3 regions of the Pantoea anthophila genome follow, and region 1 is predicted to be linked to each of the others. Evidence: predicted binding sites of a transcription regulator. Region 1 holds the regulator's gene; each other region holds the start of a gene.

Region 1 (4,427 bases):
ATAACAATGCTCATTGCCCGACCACACAGGGAGCTTTTCTATGTCTGCTCGTCATCCCATTATCGCGGTGACCGGTTCCAGCGGCGCAGGAACCACTACCACCAGCCTCGCGTTTCGCAAAATCTTCCAGCAGCTAAATCTGCATGCGGCGGAGCTGGAAGGCGACAGCTTTCACCGCTTTACCCGTCCTGAAATGGATATGGCGATTCGTAAAGCGCGCGATTTAGGACGTCACGTCAGCTATTTCGGCCCGGAGGCCAACGACTTTGGCCTGCTGGAACAGAGTTTCAAAGAGTATGGTCAAAGCGGACAGGGCCAGTCGCGTAAATATCTGCACACCTATGATGAGGCGGTGCCGTGGAATCAGGTGCCTGGCACCTTTACGCCGTGGCAGCCGCTGCCGCAGGACACCGATATTCTGTTCTATGAAGGCCTGCATGGCGGCGTGGTTACCGCGCAGCATAACGTCGCAGAACAGGTGGATCTGCTGGTGGGCGTGGTGCCGATTGTTAACCTTGAATGGATTCAGAAGCTGGTGCGGGATACCAGCGAGCGCGGCCACTCACGCGAAGCAGTGATGGATTCGGTGGTGCGGTCGATGGAGGATTACATCAACTTCATTACGCCTCAGTTCTCCCGCACCCATATTAACTTTCAGCGCGTCCCGACCGTGGATACTTCGAACCCGTTTGCCGCCCGCGCTATCCCGTCACTGGATGAGAGCTTTGTGGTAATCCACTTTCAGGGACTGGAGGATATCGACTTCCCCTATCTGCTGGCGATGCTGCAGGGGTCGTTTATCTCCCACATCAATACGCTGGTGGTGCCCGGCGGCAAAATGGGTCTGGCGATGGAGCTGATCATGGGCCCGCTGGTGAAGCGGCTGATGGAAGGTAAACGGATAGAGTAAGAGGTCAGCAAAAAACCCTCAGACAGCAGATGCCTTTTGCAAAAATGTAAAACCGGTTTTTCTGCGGATAAAGGCTTACTGCTGAGTAAGCTTCAGGGAGAATACGCCTTTCGTAAAGACGCAAAACCGCCATTCCTGGCCCGCTATGCTTTGCTACAGGCGTATGCTCCCTTCGCTTCATGTCCGGTAGCCGCATCCGGTTTCAGTAAGGCCGCTACAAACAAAACCTGCATACAAAGAATCTGACAGCAACACGAAAGCTCATCATGCAGGGAACCGGGTCAGAAGAGGAAAGCGTCCCGCCGCCCGGATAAAACGCCGGGAGCGTTTTTGAACAACGCAACGTGTTGGCCCGGCTACGGGCGCACCTCAGGGATGAGGTGCGTAATCGCGCGGGCCGAGCGGCCATGGATTGGCTCAAGCGACTTTCCGATCTGACCCGGTTTCCTGCGCAGGCACGGCCTGACAGCGAACCACCACAAATCGATCCGACCCGGTTTTCTGCGCAGGCACAGTCTCAAAGTGAATTCCCCCATCCAGGCACGGCCTCACACCGGACAGCCAGCAACTTTAAAAAAACCTGCGGCTATTACAGCTCAACCACCTCATAGCTGTGCGTCATCGTCACCCCTTTCCCCAGCATGATGACCACCGAACAATATTTTTCAGCAGAAAGATCCACCGCGCGTGAGACCGCTTTATCCTGGAGTGCTTTGCCACTCACGATAAAATGCAGGTTGATGTGCGTAAAGATTCGCGGCGCCTCTTCACGACGTTCTGAGGTCAGTTTTACTTCACAATCAGCCACATCGTTGCGGCCTTTTTGCAGAATTGATACCACGTCGATCGCGCTGCATCCGCCCGCCGCCATCAGCACCATCTCCATTGGGCTGGGCGCTTTATCCCCTGAATTGCCATCCATAAGGATCTGATGGCCGGAGGATGACTCACCAAGGAATGTCATCCCTTCTACCCATTTCACTCTTGCCTGCATGATTTTTGCTCCGGAATACGCTGTTTTGTCGCCAGAGTACGCTTTCGCCTGATAAACAGCAATCCAGAGAAATCCGCCCTTAGCTGAAGCGAGACAACAGAAGACAGTCGGCAAAAGCTGTGCTACAAACAGAGCTGAAAATATTTTTCGTCACCCGATGGCGAAGCCGGGAAGAATGATGCGCACTGCGCCTGATGCGGCCCGAATAATTTCCTGAAAAGGAAACGCTTGAAGCTTTCACCGCCTGACAGGGAAAACTGCCCCCTGTATTTTGGGCACGATTACAACAGAGGATAATAGCGAATGGTTCTCGGCAAACCGCAAACAGACCCTACACTCGAATGGTTCCTGTCCCATTGCCATATTCACAAGTATCCATCCAAAAGTACGCTGATTCACCAAGGTGAAAAAGCTGAAACGCTTTACTACATCGTGAAAGGTTCCGTCGCGGTTCTGATTAAAGATGAAGAAGGCAAAGAGATGATTCTTTCCTACCTCAATCAGGGGGATTTCATCGGCGAGCTTGGCCTGTTTGAAGAAGGTCAGGAGCGCAGCGCCTGGGTACGTGCAAAAAGCGCGTGCGAAGTGGCGGAGATCTCCTACAAGAAATTCCGCCAGCTGATTCAGGTGAACCCTGACATCCTGATGCGACTCTCGTCGCAGATGGCGCGTCGCCTGCAGGTGACGTCAGAAAAAGTGGGTAACCTCGCTTTCCTCGACGTGACCGGACGCATTGCACAGACGCTGCTTAACCTGGCGAAACAGCCAGATGCCATGACGCATCCCGACGGCATGCAAATTAAAATTACCCGTCAGGAAATTGGCCAGATTGTAGGTTGTTCACGCGAAACCGTGGGCCGTATTCTGAAGATGCTGGAAGATCAGAACCTGATCTCTGCACACGGCAAAACCATCGTCGTTTACGGCACCCGCTAATTCCTGTCATCCACGGCGTGATGTTCGCATCACGCCGTTATTGTTTGTGCTGAGCCGATGTGGCGTCGAATTATTTATCACCCTGAAGTGAACTATGCCCTGCGGCAAACGCTGGTGCTCTGCCTGCCGGTCGCGCTGGGCTGGCTGGCTGGCGACCTGCAAAAAGGTCTGCTGTTCTCGTTAGTCCCCGCCTGCTGCAACATTGCCGGTCTCGATACCCCGCATAAACGCTTCTTCAAACGTCTGATTGTGGGCGGCAGCCTGTTTGCGCTTGGCAGCTTCCTGATCCAGTGGCTTACCCTGCATGCGGTTCCGCTGCCGCTGATCCTGTTTGCGATGCCCCTGTTGCTGGGCGTCACCGGGGAGATCAGCCCGCTGCATGGCCGCCTGCTCTCCGGCACCCTCATCGCCGCTATTTTTACCCTGAGCCTGACGGGCCGCATGCCCATCTATGTGCCGCCGCTGCTCTATATCGGCGGCACCCTCTGGTATGGCGTGTTTAACTGGTTCTGGTTCTGGCTGTGGAAAGAGCAGCCGATGCGCGAAAGCCTGAGCCTGATCTACCGCGAGCTGGCGAACTACTGCGATGCCAAATATACCCTGCTGACGCAGCTGACCGATCCGGAGAAGGCCCTGCCGCCGCTGCTGGCTCGCCAGCAGAAAGTGGTCGATTTGATCAACACCTGTTATCAGCAGATGCATATGCTGTCGGCGAGCCGCGACAATAGCCATAAACGGCTGACGCGCGCCTTTCAGGTGGCGCTGGATCTGCAGGAGCACATCTCGGTCAGCCTGCACCGGCCGGAAGAGGTGCAGAAACTGGTTGAGCAGAGCCATGCTGAAGCGGTGATCCGCTGGAACGCCAAAACCATCTCAGCCCGGCTGCGGGTGCTGGCCGATACCATTCTCTACCACCAGTTAGCCGATCGTTTTGCGATGGATAAACAGCTTGGCGCGCTGGAGAAGATCGCCCGTCAGCATCCCGACAATCCGGTGGGCCACTTCTGCCTTTATCACTTCAACCGCATTGCGCGGGTGCTGCGCACCCAGAAGCCGCTTTACCAGCGCGATCTGATGGCTGACCGCCAGCGCCGTCTGCCGCTGCTCCCGGCACTGCGCAGCTACCTCTCATTTCGCTCCTCAGCGCTGCGCACTGCCGGTCGCTTTGCGGTCATGCTGATGCTGGGCAGCGCGCTGGCGCTCTTCTTCAACATCCCTAAGCCCTACTGGATTCTGATGACGATCATGTTCGTCAGCCAGAACGGCTACAGCGCCACCCGCGTCCGTATCCAGCACCGTGCGCTCGGCACCTTTGCCGGCCTGGTGGTCGCGGCGGCCACACTGCGTCTGGCGGTGCCGGAACCTGTCGTCCTGCTGGTGATGCTGGCGATTACCTTCATCAGCTATCGCTTTACCCGTCAGTTTTATGGCTGGTCGATGATTGGCTTTACGGTCACTGCGGTTTACTCGCTGCAGCTCCTCTCACTGAATGGCGCGCAGTTTCTGCTGCCGCGACTGATGGATACGCTGATGGGCTGCCTGATCGCCTTTGGCGGCATGATCTGGCTCTGGCCGCAGTGGCAGAGT
Region 2 (4,427 bases), 400 kb from region 1:
GCACCACGATATTGCGGGTAAAGCAGGCGTTGTGCGCGCCGCCAATGTTGAGCAGCATACTGTCGTAACCGGCGACCGGGATAACCTGCATCGCCGTAATCACGGGTGAACTTTGCGTCGTCATGAGGCGTCCTTAACCGGCCGGGTTTTCAGTTCAACACGTTTGATATCACCGGCGATCACCAGGAAGCTGAAGGCGGCGACGAAGGCATGGATACCGACATAGATCAGCGCACCCTCAAAGGAGCCGCTGGTGGCGATGATGTAGCCGATGGCGATGGGCGTCACGATGCCGGAGAAGTTGCCGAACATGTTGAACAGGCCGCCGCTCAGGCCACTGATCTCTTTGGGGGCGGTATCCGCCATCACCGCCCATCCCAGCGCGCCGATCCCTTTACCGAAGAACGCCAGCGCCATGAAGAAGACCACCAGCCACTCGGTTTCGGTGTAGTTACACATCACCATTGAGATAGAGAGCAGCATGCCGAGCACAATCGGCGTTTTACGTGCAATATTCAGCGAGCCGGTTTTGCGCATCAGCCAGTCGGAGATCACCCCACCCAGCACCCCGCCGAGGAAGCCACACACCGCCGGCACCGAAGCGATAAAGCCCGCTTTGAGAATCGACATGCCGCGCGCCTGCACCAGATAGACCGGAAACCAGGTGATAAAAAAGTAGGTTAAGGCGTTAACACAATACTGGCCGAGGTAGATGCCCAGCATCATGCGGGAGGTCAGCAGCTGTTTAATCTGGAACCACTTTTCGCTCCAGCTCACCCTGCGGCTCTCCTTTTTGACATCCATATTGATCAGCGCCCCGCCCTGTTCCATATAGGCCAGTTCGGCTTTGTTTACGCCGGGGTGGTCGGTGGGATCGTGGATCACTTTCAGCCAGATGAAGCTCAGGATGATCCCCAGCCCGCCCATGAACCAGAAGACGTGTGCCCAGCCCACTTCCGACACCAGCCAGCCCATGATGGGCGCAAAGATCACCGTGGCGAAATATTGCGCTGAATTGAAGATCGCCACCGCGGTGCCACGCTCCTGCGCCGGAAACCAGGCGGCCACGATGCGGCTGTTGCCAGGGAAAGAGGGGGCTTCAGCCAGCCCCACCAGGAAGCGCAGCAGAAAGAGTGACACGATGATGCCGAAGCCGCTGAAGATATCGACAAAGCCCTGCAGCAGGGTAAACAGCGACCAGGTAAAAATACTCCAGAAGTAGACGCGCTTTGAGCCAAAACGATCGAGCAGCCAGCCGCCTGGGATCTGACCAATCACGTACGCCCATGAGAAAGCAGAGAAGATGTAGCCCAGTCCGACCGAATCGAGGCCGATATCTTTCGACATCGCCGAACCGGCTATCGAAATGGTGGCGCGGTCGCCGTAGTTGAATGAGGTGACGATGAATAACATCACCACAATCCAGTAACGGGCGTTGGTGCGCTTCTGCACCGCTTCCGCAGTCTGGCTGAAACTATTCATGATGCACTCCTGAAATATAGCGTGAGCTACATTCGCTCTGACTGCATACACATCGCGTTGGGTATCAGAGAGAAGTTGGGTTAAACACGGCGATCTCTTTGGTTCAGGACGGGCTAATACGTCGTGACAGATAACCTGACTTTGGCTAACGGCGCTCAGTATAAAAACAGCCTGTGGCGAGCACATTGGCGTATCGCCCTGGAATAATGGCCGTTATGAAGTGATTGTCTGGCGGATGCACGAAACCCTGCGGCATGGCTCACGAAAGCGGCAAATAGCGCGGCCGAAACGGTGCCAGGTCGCCCTTTCCCCTCCGCTTTGTGAGGCGTTTCACTTGCTTCTGGAGAATCGACCCAAAACAGCGCGGCAGATCGGCGTAATAGTGGTCAGTTGCACAATGTGTGGCCTGCTTCCCCTCTTTATACTGAAGCTGGCTAATACACCGCAGGTAACAGATCAGATTATGCGAGCCGGACAAGCCGGTGCGCCCGACAGGAGATAGGCGATGAACCCCACAACAGATGAACAGCCGCTCTGCATCAGAGTCCATGAGCATGATAACGTGGCGATTGTGGTCAACACGCTGGGTCTGCCCGCTGGCACGCAGTTTGCGGATGGCCTGACGCTGACGGAACATGTGCCGCAGGGGCATAAAGTCGCGCTGCAGGCGATTCACCAGGGAGGGGCGATCGTGCGTTATGGCGAAGTGATCGGTTATGCCGTGCGGGATATAGCCTGCGGCAGCTGGATCGATGAGTCACTGGTGGCGCTGCCGGAGGCGCCGCCGCTGGCGAGCCTGCCGTTAGCCACCCAGGTCCCGCCCGACCTGCCGCCGCTGGAGGGCTACACCTTTGAGGGCTACCGCAATGCGGATGGCAGCGTGGGTACCCGTAACCTGCTCGGCATCACCACCAGCGTCCACTGTGTGGCGGGTGTGGTGGATCATGTGGTGCAGATCATCGAACGGGAGTTACTGCCGCGCTATCCGAATGTGGATGGCGTGGTCGCGCTGAATCACCTCTACGGCTGCGGCGTGGCAATCAACGCCCCTGCAGCGGTGGTGCCGATTCGCACGATTCACAATTTGGCGCTGAATGCGAATTTCGGCGGTGAAGTGATGGTCATCAGCCTCGGCTGCGAAAAGTTACAGCCGGAGCGTCTGCTGACCGGCACCCCCGACGTGCAGGCGATTTCGCTGGATGATGATGACATCGTGCGTTTGCAGGATGAAAAGCTGGTGGGGTTTGGTGCGATGGTAAAGGCGATTCTGCAGGTGGCAGAGCGTCATCTTCAGCGTCTGAATCAGCGTCAGCGCGAAACCTGTCCCGCCTCGGAACTGATTGTCGGCATGCAGTGCGGCGGCAGCGATGCGTTTTCCGGCGTGACGGCGAATCCGGCGGTGGGGTTCGCCTCGGATCTGCTGGTGCGCTGCGGGGCTACCGTGATGTTTTCTGAGGTCACGGAGGTGCGGGATGCCATTCATCTGCTGACGCCGCGGGTCATTAATGAGGAGGTCGGAAGACGTTTACTTGAAGAGATGGCCTGGTATGACAATTACCTCAACCAGGGCAACACCGACCGCAGCGCCAATCCGTCACCGGGCAATAAAAAAGGGGGACTGGCGAACGTGGTGGAGAAAGCGCTCGGCTCCATCGCCAAATCGGGACGCAGCGCCATTGTGGAAGTGTTGTCCCCCGGTCAGCGCCCCACCCGCCGCGGACTGATCTATGCAGCAACGCCCGCCAGCGATTTTGTCTGCGGCACCCAGCAGCTCGCCTCCGGCATTACGCTGCAGGTCTTCACCACCGGTCGCGGCACCCCGTACGGGCTGGCGGCCATTCCGGTCATCAAGATGGCAACCCGTAATGCGCTGGCCGAACGCTGGCACGATCTGATGGATATCAATGCCGGCACGATTGCCACCGGAGAAGAGAGTATTGAGCAGGTCGGCTGGCGGCTGTTTGCGTTGATCCTTGATATCGCCAGTGGCAGGAAGCAGACCTGGTCCGATCGCTGGGGCATCCGTAATCAGCTGGCGGTCTTTAATCCGGCACCGGTGACGTGAGCCGTGCCCGGCGTCTCCCTGCCGTCAGCTGGCAGAGAGAGCCCGGGCGAGGCGATCAGAGCAGCGCACCCCAGGCATCGACCCAGGGCGAGGTCACCGCTTCCGGTTCTGGATTTTCGGTGGCATCCACCAGCAGCACCTCACCGACCCGCTGTGCGCCCTGCTCCTGCAGCAGCGCATCAAAGGCTTTGCCCGCGCCACAGAAGTGGTCGTAACTGCTGTCGCCCAGCGCAATGACGCCATAGCGCAGCGCGGGCTGGTGCCCCAGCTGATCCTTTATCGCGTGGAACAGACCGGAAATGGTGTCAGGAAAATCGCCCTGACCGGTGGTTGAGGTGATGATTAACGCCACATCACCAGCAAAGGCCTGCCAGTCCGCCAGCGTCGGGTCATCAAACAGGGTCACGCTGTGCCCCTGCTGCTGCAGAACCGGCTCGGCCTCTTCCGCCACCAGCAGCGCATTGCCATAGACCGTCCCCACAAAAATGCCAATCTTTGCCATCTGATCTCTCCCTTATTCTGAAACGTTATCCTGTCCTGGCGCGGCGTCAAACTCAACCCGCGGCACCTCAGGAATGCAATCCTGCCAGCCAAACTGCGTCATCAGCCTCTGCCAGACGCTATCCAGCCCGGCGCGCAGCACCAGTGGCTCGCCGGTCACCGGGTGGGTCAGGGCCAGACTGCTGGCGTGCAGCATCAGCCGGTCCGCGCCAAAATGTTGCGCGGCGCCCCGGTTCTGACGCAGGTCGCCATGCGCCGAATCGCCAATAATCGGATGACGCAGGTGGGACATATGACGGCGCAGCTGATGTTTGCGACCGGTTTTAGGTGAGAGCTCAACCAGACTGTAGCGCGAGGTGGGGTAACGGCTGATGGCGAC
Region 3 (4,427 bases), 1.2 Mb from region 1:
GCGTTTTGTTGATAATCTGCCTGCCATATTCGACGGTAGTTTCAACCATGCGCTGCTGGAAGATGAGGGTGAAGAGGGGCGTTTGCTGCAGCTGTTTAAGACCGTCGCCCGTCAGCAGGTCTTTAACCATTCTGAAGTGGAACAGCTGGAACTGCAGGGTTACCGGGTCATCAGGGGCCTGCTGGAGATCTATCAGCCGCTGATGCGCCTCAATTACGAAGCCTTTACCACGCTGATAAATGAAGATTTCCTGCGTAAGCATCCCATCGAAACCCGGCTTTTCCATAAGCTCTCCGGTAAACACCGCAAAGCGTATTTACATAAGATGCGTAACCTGGTGGTGGAGCATAAATATCAGCGGCTGTTGTGGGAGCGTTATTATCGCTTCCGCCTTATTCAGGATTATATCAGCGGCATGACCGATCTCTATGCCTGGGATGAGTACCGGCGGCTGATGGCCGTAGAATAAGCCGCCAATTGTAAAGAGCGCGAATAAATTTTTACTTTTGCCTGAAACTTTTTAAGGAACTTCGCGCTAAAACATTTATCTCACCTTTCGACCACAGCAATGGTCTGAACAGTAATCTTACAGAGAAATGAAAAATGAAAAAAAAGACCTTAGTATTAAGTGCGCTGGCGTTAAGCCTGAGCATGGCGCTCGCCCCTGTTACTGTTTCTGCTGCGCAAACGGCCTCTTCAGATAGCCAGCAACTGCCAAGTCTGGCTCCAATGCTGGAGAAGGTCATGCCGTCTGTGGTCAGTATCAGCGTCGAGGGCACCACCACGGTTAAAACTCCCCGCATGCCACAACAGTTTCAGCAATTCTTTGGCGACAATTCGCCTTTCTGCCAGGACGGCTCGCCGTTCCAGGGCTCACCAATGTGCCAGGACGGTGGAGCAGGCGGTAACGGCGGAGCGCCAGGCCCGGATACCCAGCAGGAGAAATTCCGCGCGCTGGGATCGGGCGTCATCATTAACGCCGAAAAAGGCTATGTGGTCACCAACAACCACGTGGTGAACAACGCCACCAAAATTCAGGTGCAGCTGAGCGATGGCCGTCGCTATGACGCCAAAGTCATTGGCAAAGATCCGAGCTCCGATATTGCGCTGGTGCAGTTGCAGGACGCCAAAAACCTGACCGCTGTGAAAATCGCCGACTCTGACAGCCTGCGTGTGGGTGACTACACCGTGGCCATCGGTAACCCTTACGGACTGGGTGAAACCGTGACGTCAGGTATCGTCTCTGCGCTGGGACGCAGCGGCCTGAACGTGGAAAATTATGAGAACTTTATTCAGACCGATGCGGCGATTAACCGGGGTAACTCCGGCGGCGCGCTGGTTAACCTCAACGGTGAGCTGATCGGAATTAACACCGCGATTCTGGCACCGGATGGCGGCAACATTGGTATCGGCTTTGCTATCCCCAGCAACATGGTGAAAAACCTGACGGCGCAGATGGTGGAGTTTGGTCAGGTGAAACGGGGTGAGCTGGGCGTGCAGGGGACAGAGCTGAACTCCGAGCTGGCTAAAGCGATGAAGGTGGACGCGCAGCGCGGTGCCTTTGTCAGCCAGGTGCTGCCGGACTCAGCTGCCGCCAAAGCGGGGATCAAAGCCGGTGACGTGATCGTCTCCATGAACGGCAAACCGCTCAGCAGCTTTGCCTCGTTACGTGCGGAAGTGGGCTCACTGCCGGTGGGCACTACGCTGAAGCTGGGCCTGCTGCGTGACGGCAAGCCGCTCGACGTCTCTGTCCAGCTGCAGCAGAGCAGCCAGGCGAAAGTTCAGTCTGCGACCATCTACACCGGCATTGAAGGCGCCGATCTCAGCAACATCGAAGCGGGTGCCAAAGGTGTGCGGGTGGATAACGTCAAACCGGGCAGTGCCGCGGCGCGTATCGGCCTGAAGAAGGGCGACGTGATTCAGGGCGTTAACCAGCAGGTGGTGACCAACCTGGGCGAGCTGCGTAAAGTCCTCGACACCAAACCATCGGTTCTGGCGCTGAACGTGAAGCGTGGCGACAATACGCTCTATCTGCTGATGCAGTAAGCGACGCGTAATAACCTCTCAGGCGGACTGCGGTCCGCCTTTTTTATGCCCGCTCTCCGCCGTGGCAGAGTGTGATAGTGACCGCAAATCCGGGAAATCAGCGCCCGCCTCTGTGCAATTGCACAATGCTCCGCGTGCGACGCCTGCGTATTCTGTTGCTCCCCTATTTTTTCAGGAGTAATGGATGGCTGCCTATCACCTTGATGCCCGGCTGGCGCAGGATATCGTGGCGCGCACCATGAGAATTATCGACAGCAATGTCAACGTGATGGACGCGCGGGGCCGCATCATTGGCAGCGGCGATCCTGAACGCGTTGGAGAGTTGCACGAAGGCGCACTGCTGGTGCTCTCTCAGGGACGCGTGGTGGACATTGATGACGCCGTGGCTAAACATTTGCACGGCGTGCGGCCAGGCATCAACCTGCCGCTGCGCCTGGATGGCGATATTGCGGGTGTAATTGGCCTGACCGGCGAACCGCTGTCGCTGCGTCATTATGGCGAGCTGGTCTGTATGGCGGCAGAGATGATGCTGGAGCAGGCGCGGCTGCTGCACATGCTGGCCCAGGATAGCCGTCTGCGTGAAGAGCTGGTGCTGAATCTGATCCGCAGTGACACGCTGTCGCCGCAGCTGACCGAGTGGGCGCAGCGGCTCGGCATCGACCTCAATCAGCCTCGCGTTGCCGCTGTCATCGAGGTGGACAGCGGCCAGCTCGGCGTGGACAGCGCCATGTCAGAGTTGCAGCAGCTGCAGACACTGCTAACCACGCCGGAGCGCGATAATCTGATCGCCATTGTTTCGCTGACCGAAATGGTGGTGCTGAAACCCGCCCTGAATGCGCATGGACGCCACGATCAGGAGGATCATCGCCGCCGCATCGAGCAGTTGCTGCAGCGGATGAAAGAGCGTGGGCATCTGCGGATGCGTATTGCACTCGGCAATGTTTTTACCGGGCCTGGCAGCATTGCGCGCTCCTATCGCACTGCCCGCACCACCATGATGGTCGGCAAGCAGCGGATGCCGGGATTACGCAGCTACTTCTATCAGGATCTGGTGCTGCCGGTGCTGCTCGACAGCCTGCGAGGCGGCTGGCAGGCGAATGAGCTGGCGCGGCCACTGGCAAAGCTTAAAAGCATGGATAACAACGGCCTGCTGCGTCGTACGCTGATGGCCTGGTTTACCCACAACGTGCAGCCGGGCGCCACTGCGCGCGCGCTGTTTATCCATCGCAACACGCTGGAGTACCGGCTGAACCGGATTTCTGAACTGACCGGGCTTAACCTGGGGCAGTTTGATGACAGGCTGCTGCTCTATGTGGCGCTGCAGCTGGATGAGCAGGGATAACACGCAAACAGCGGGCATAAAAAAGGCCAGCAGTGCTGGCCTTTCCGATCGGGCAGGGAATTAACGACCGTTACGGGTTAATTTTTCCAGGTCCGATTCAATCTCACTGATTTTGTGAGAAACCACGCTTTCCAGATGACGCAGGTCATCCAGAATTTTGCGTTTCAGATCCACTTCAACCTGGTCACGCTGGCAAATCTGGTCCAGTTCGTCGATGACATAACGCAGATTCGGGCTGATCTCCTGAACTTCTTTATAGCCCTGGGTCGCGTGATCGGCCACGACGGTTTTGCGCTGACGCGGATATTTGAATTTGACGCTTTTCGCGAAAAATTCACCTTTATCTTTGCGGAAGTAGATTTTCAGAATGTCGTTATTCGCTTCCTGACGCAGGCTGTAGCGATCGATGTCGTCCGGATTACTGATTCCTAAGCTTTTCAGATTGTCATACATGGCGTTTTTTCCATCAAAAGTGAGAAGCGCGCAGTCTTGTTCATGACGTCAGACAACTGTAGACATAAATCAGCGGGATGAACATTGCGCGACAGGATTTAACTGGCGCGGATTATGACCTGGATGAAATCTAAACGCACCCGTTCCTTCGCGGCGCGAATCAGGTTGATTTGGAATGGCTGTAAAGAAAAGATGACGGGCTGGTTTCCAGCCCGTCACTGACATCAGTCGATGGTGCGCAGCAGTTCGTTGATACCGGTTTTGCTCAGGGTTTTCGCGTCAACTTTCTTCACGATCACCGCACAGTAGAGGCTGTAGCTGCCATCTTTAGACGGCAGGTTACCGGAAACGACGACCGAACCGGCAGGAACGCGGCCGTAATGCACTTCGCCGGTTTCGCGGTCATAAATTTTGGTGCTCTGACCGATATAGACGCCCATTGAGATCACGGAGCCTTCTTCAACAATCACGCCTTCAACGATTTCAGAGCGTGCGCCAATGAAGCAGTTGTCTTCGATAATGGTCGGGTTTGCCTGCAGCGGTTCCAGCACGCCACCGATTCCCACGCCACCTGAGAGGTGAACGT

What was found. Region 1 encodes CRP, which controls carbon source genes, mostly activating them, when cyclic AMP is high. Its sites were predicted from a motif close to ATGTGANNNNNNTCACAT; they were not measured.
Region 2: a site for CRP is predicted at 1,801-1,818, ahead of garD (galactarate dehydratase). Genes of this name have one in related genera too.
Region 3: a site for CRP is predicted at 2,116-2,133, ahead of OJ965_RS17355 (CdaR family transcriptional regulator). Genes of this name have one in related genera too.

What each region holds. Positions count from the first base shown of each region.
Region 1 covers NZ_CP110473.1:425,929-430,355, reverse strand. Annotated here, with positions in the region: gene OJ965_RS04520 (phosphoribulokinase) at 41-910, shown strand; gene OJ965_RS04515 (OsmC family protein) at 1,500-1,904, opposite strand; gene crp (cAMP-activated global transcriptional regulator CRP) at 2,208-2,840, shown strand; gene OJ965_RS04505 (YccS/YhfK family putative transporter) at 2,898-4,427, shown strand, end outside.
Region 2 covers NZ_CP110473.1:828,690-833,116, reverse strand. Annotated here, with positions in the region: gene OJ965_RS06515 (glucarate dehydratase family protein) at 1-124, opposite strand, end outside; gene OJ965_RS06510 (MFS transporter) at 121-1,482, opposite strand; gene garD (galactarate dehydratase) at 1,988-3,547, shown strand; gene OJ965_RS06500 (flavodoxin) at 3,603-4,049, opposite strand; gene truC (tRNA pseudouridine(65) synthase TruC) at 4,062-4,427, opposite strand, start outside.
Region 3 covers NZ_CP110473.1:3,155,790-3,160,216, reverse strand. Annotated here, with positions in the region: gene dgt (dGTPase) at 1-469, shown strand, start outside; gene degP (serine endoprotease DegP) at 604-2,046, shown strand; gene OJ965_RS17355 (CdaR family transcriptional regulator) at 2,231-3,388, shown strand; gene OJ965_RS17350 (DUF3461 family protein) at 3,449-3,841, opposite strand; gene dapD (2,3,4,5-tetrahydropyridine-2,6-dicarboxylate N-succinyltransferase) at 4,066-4,427, opposite strand, start outside.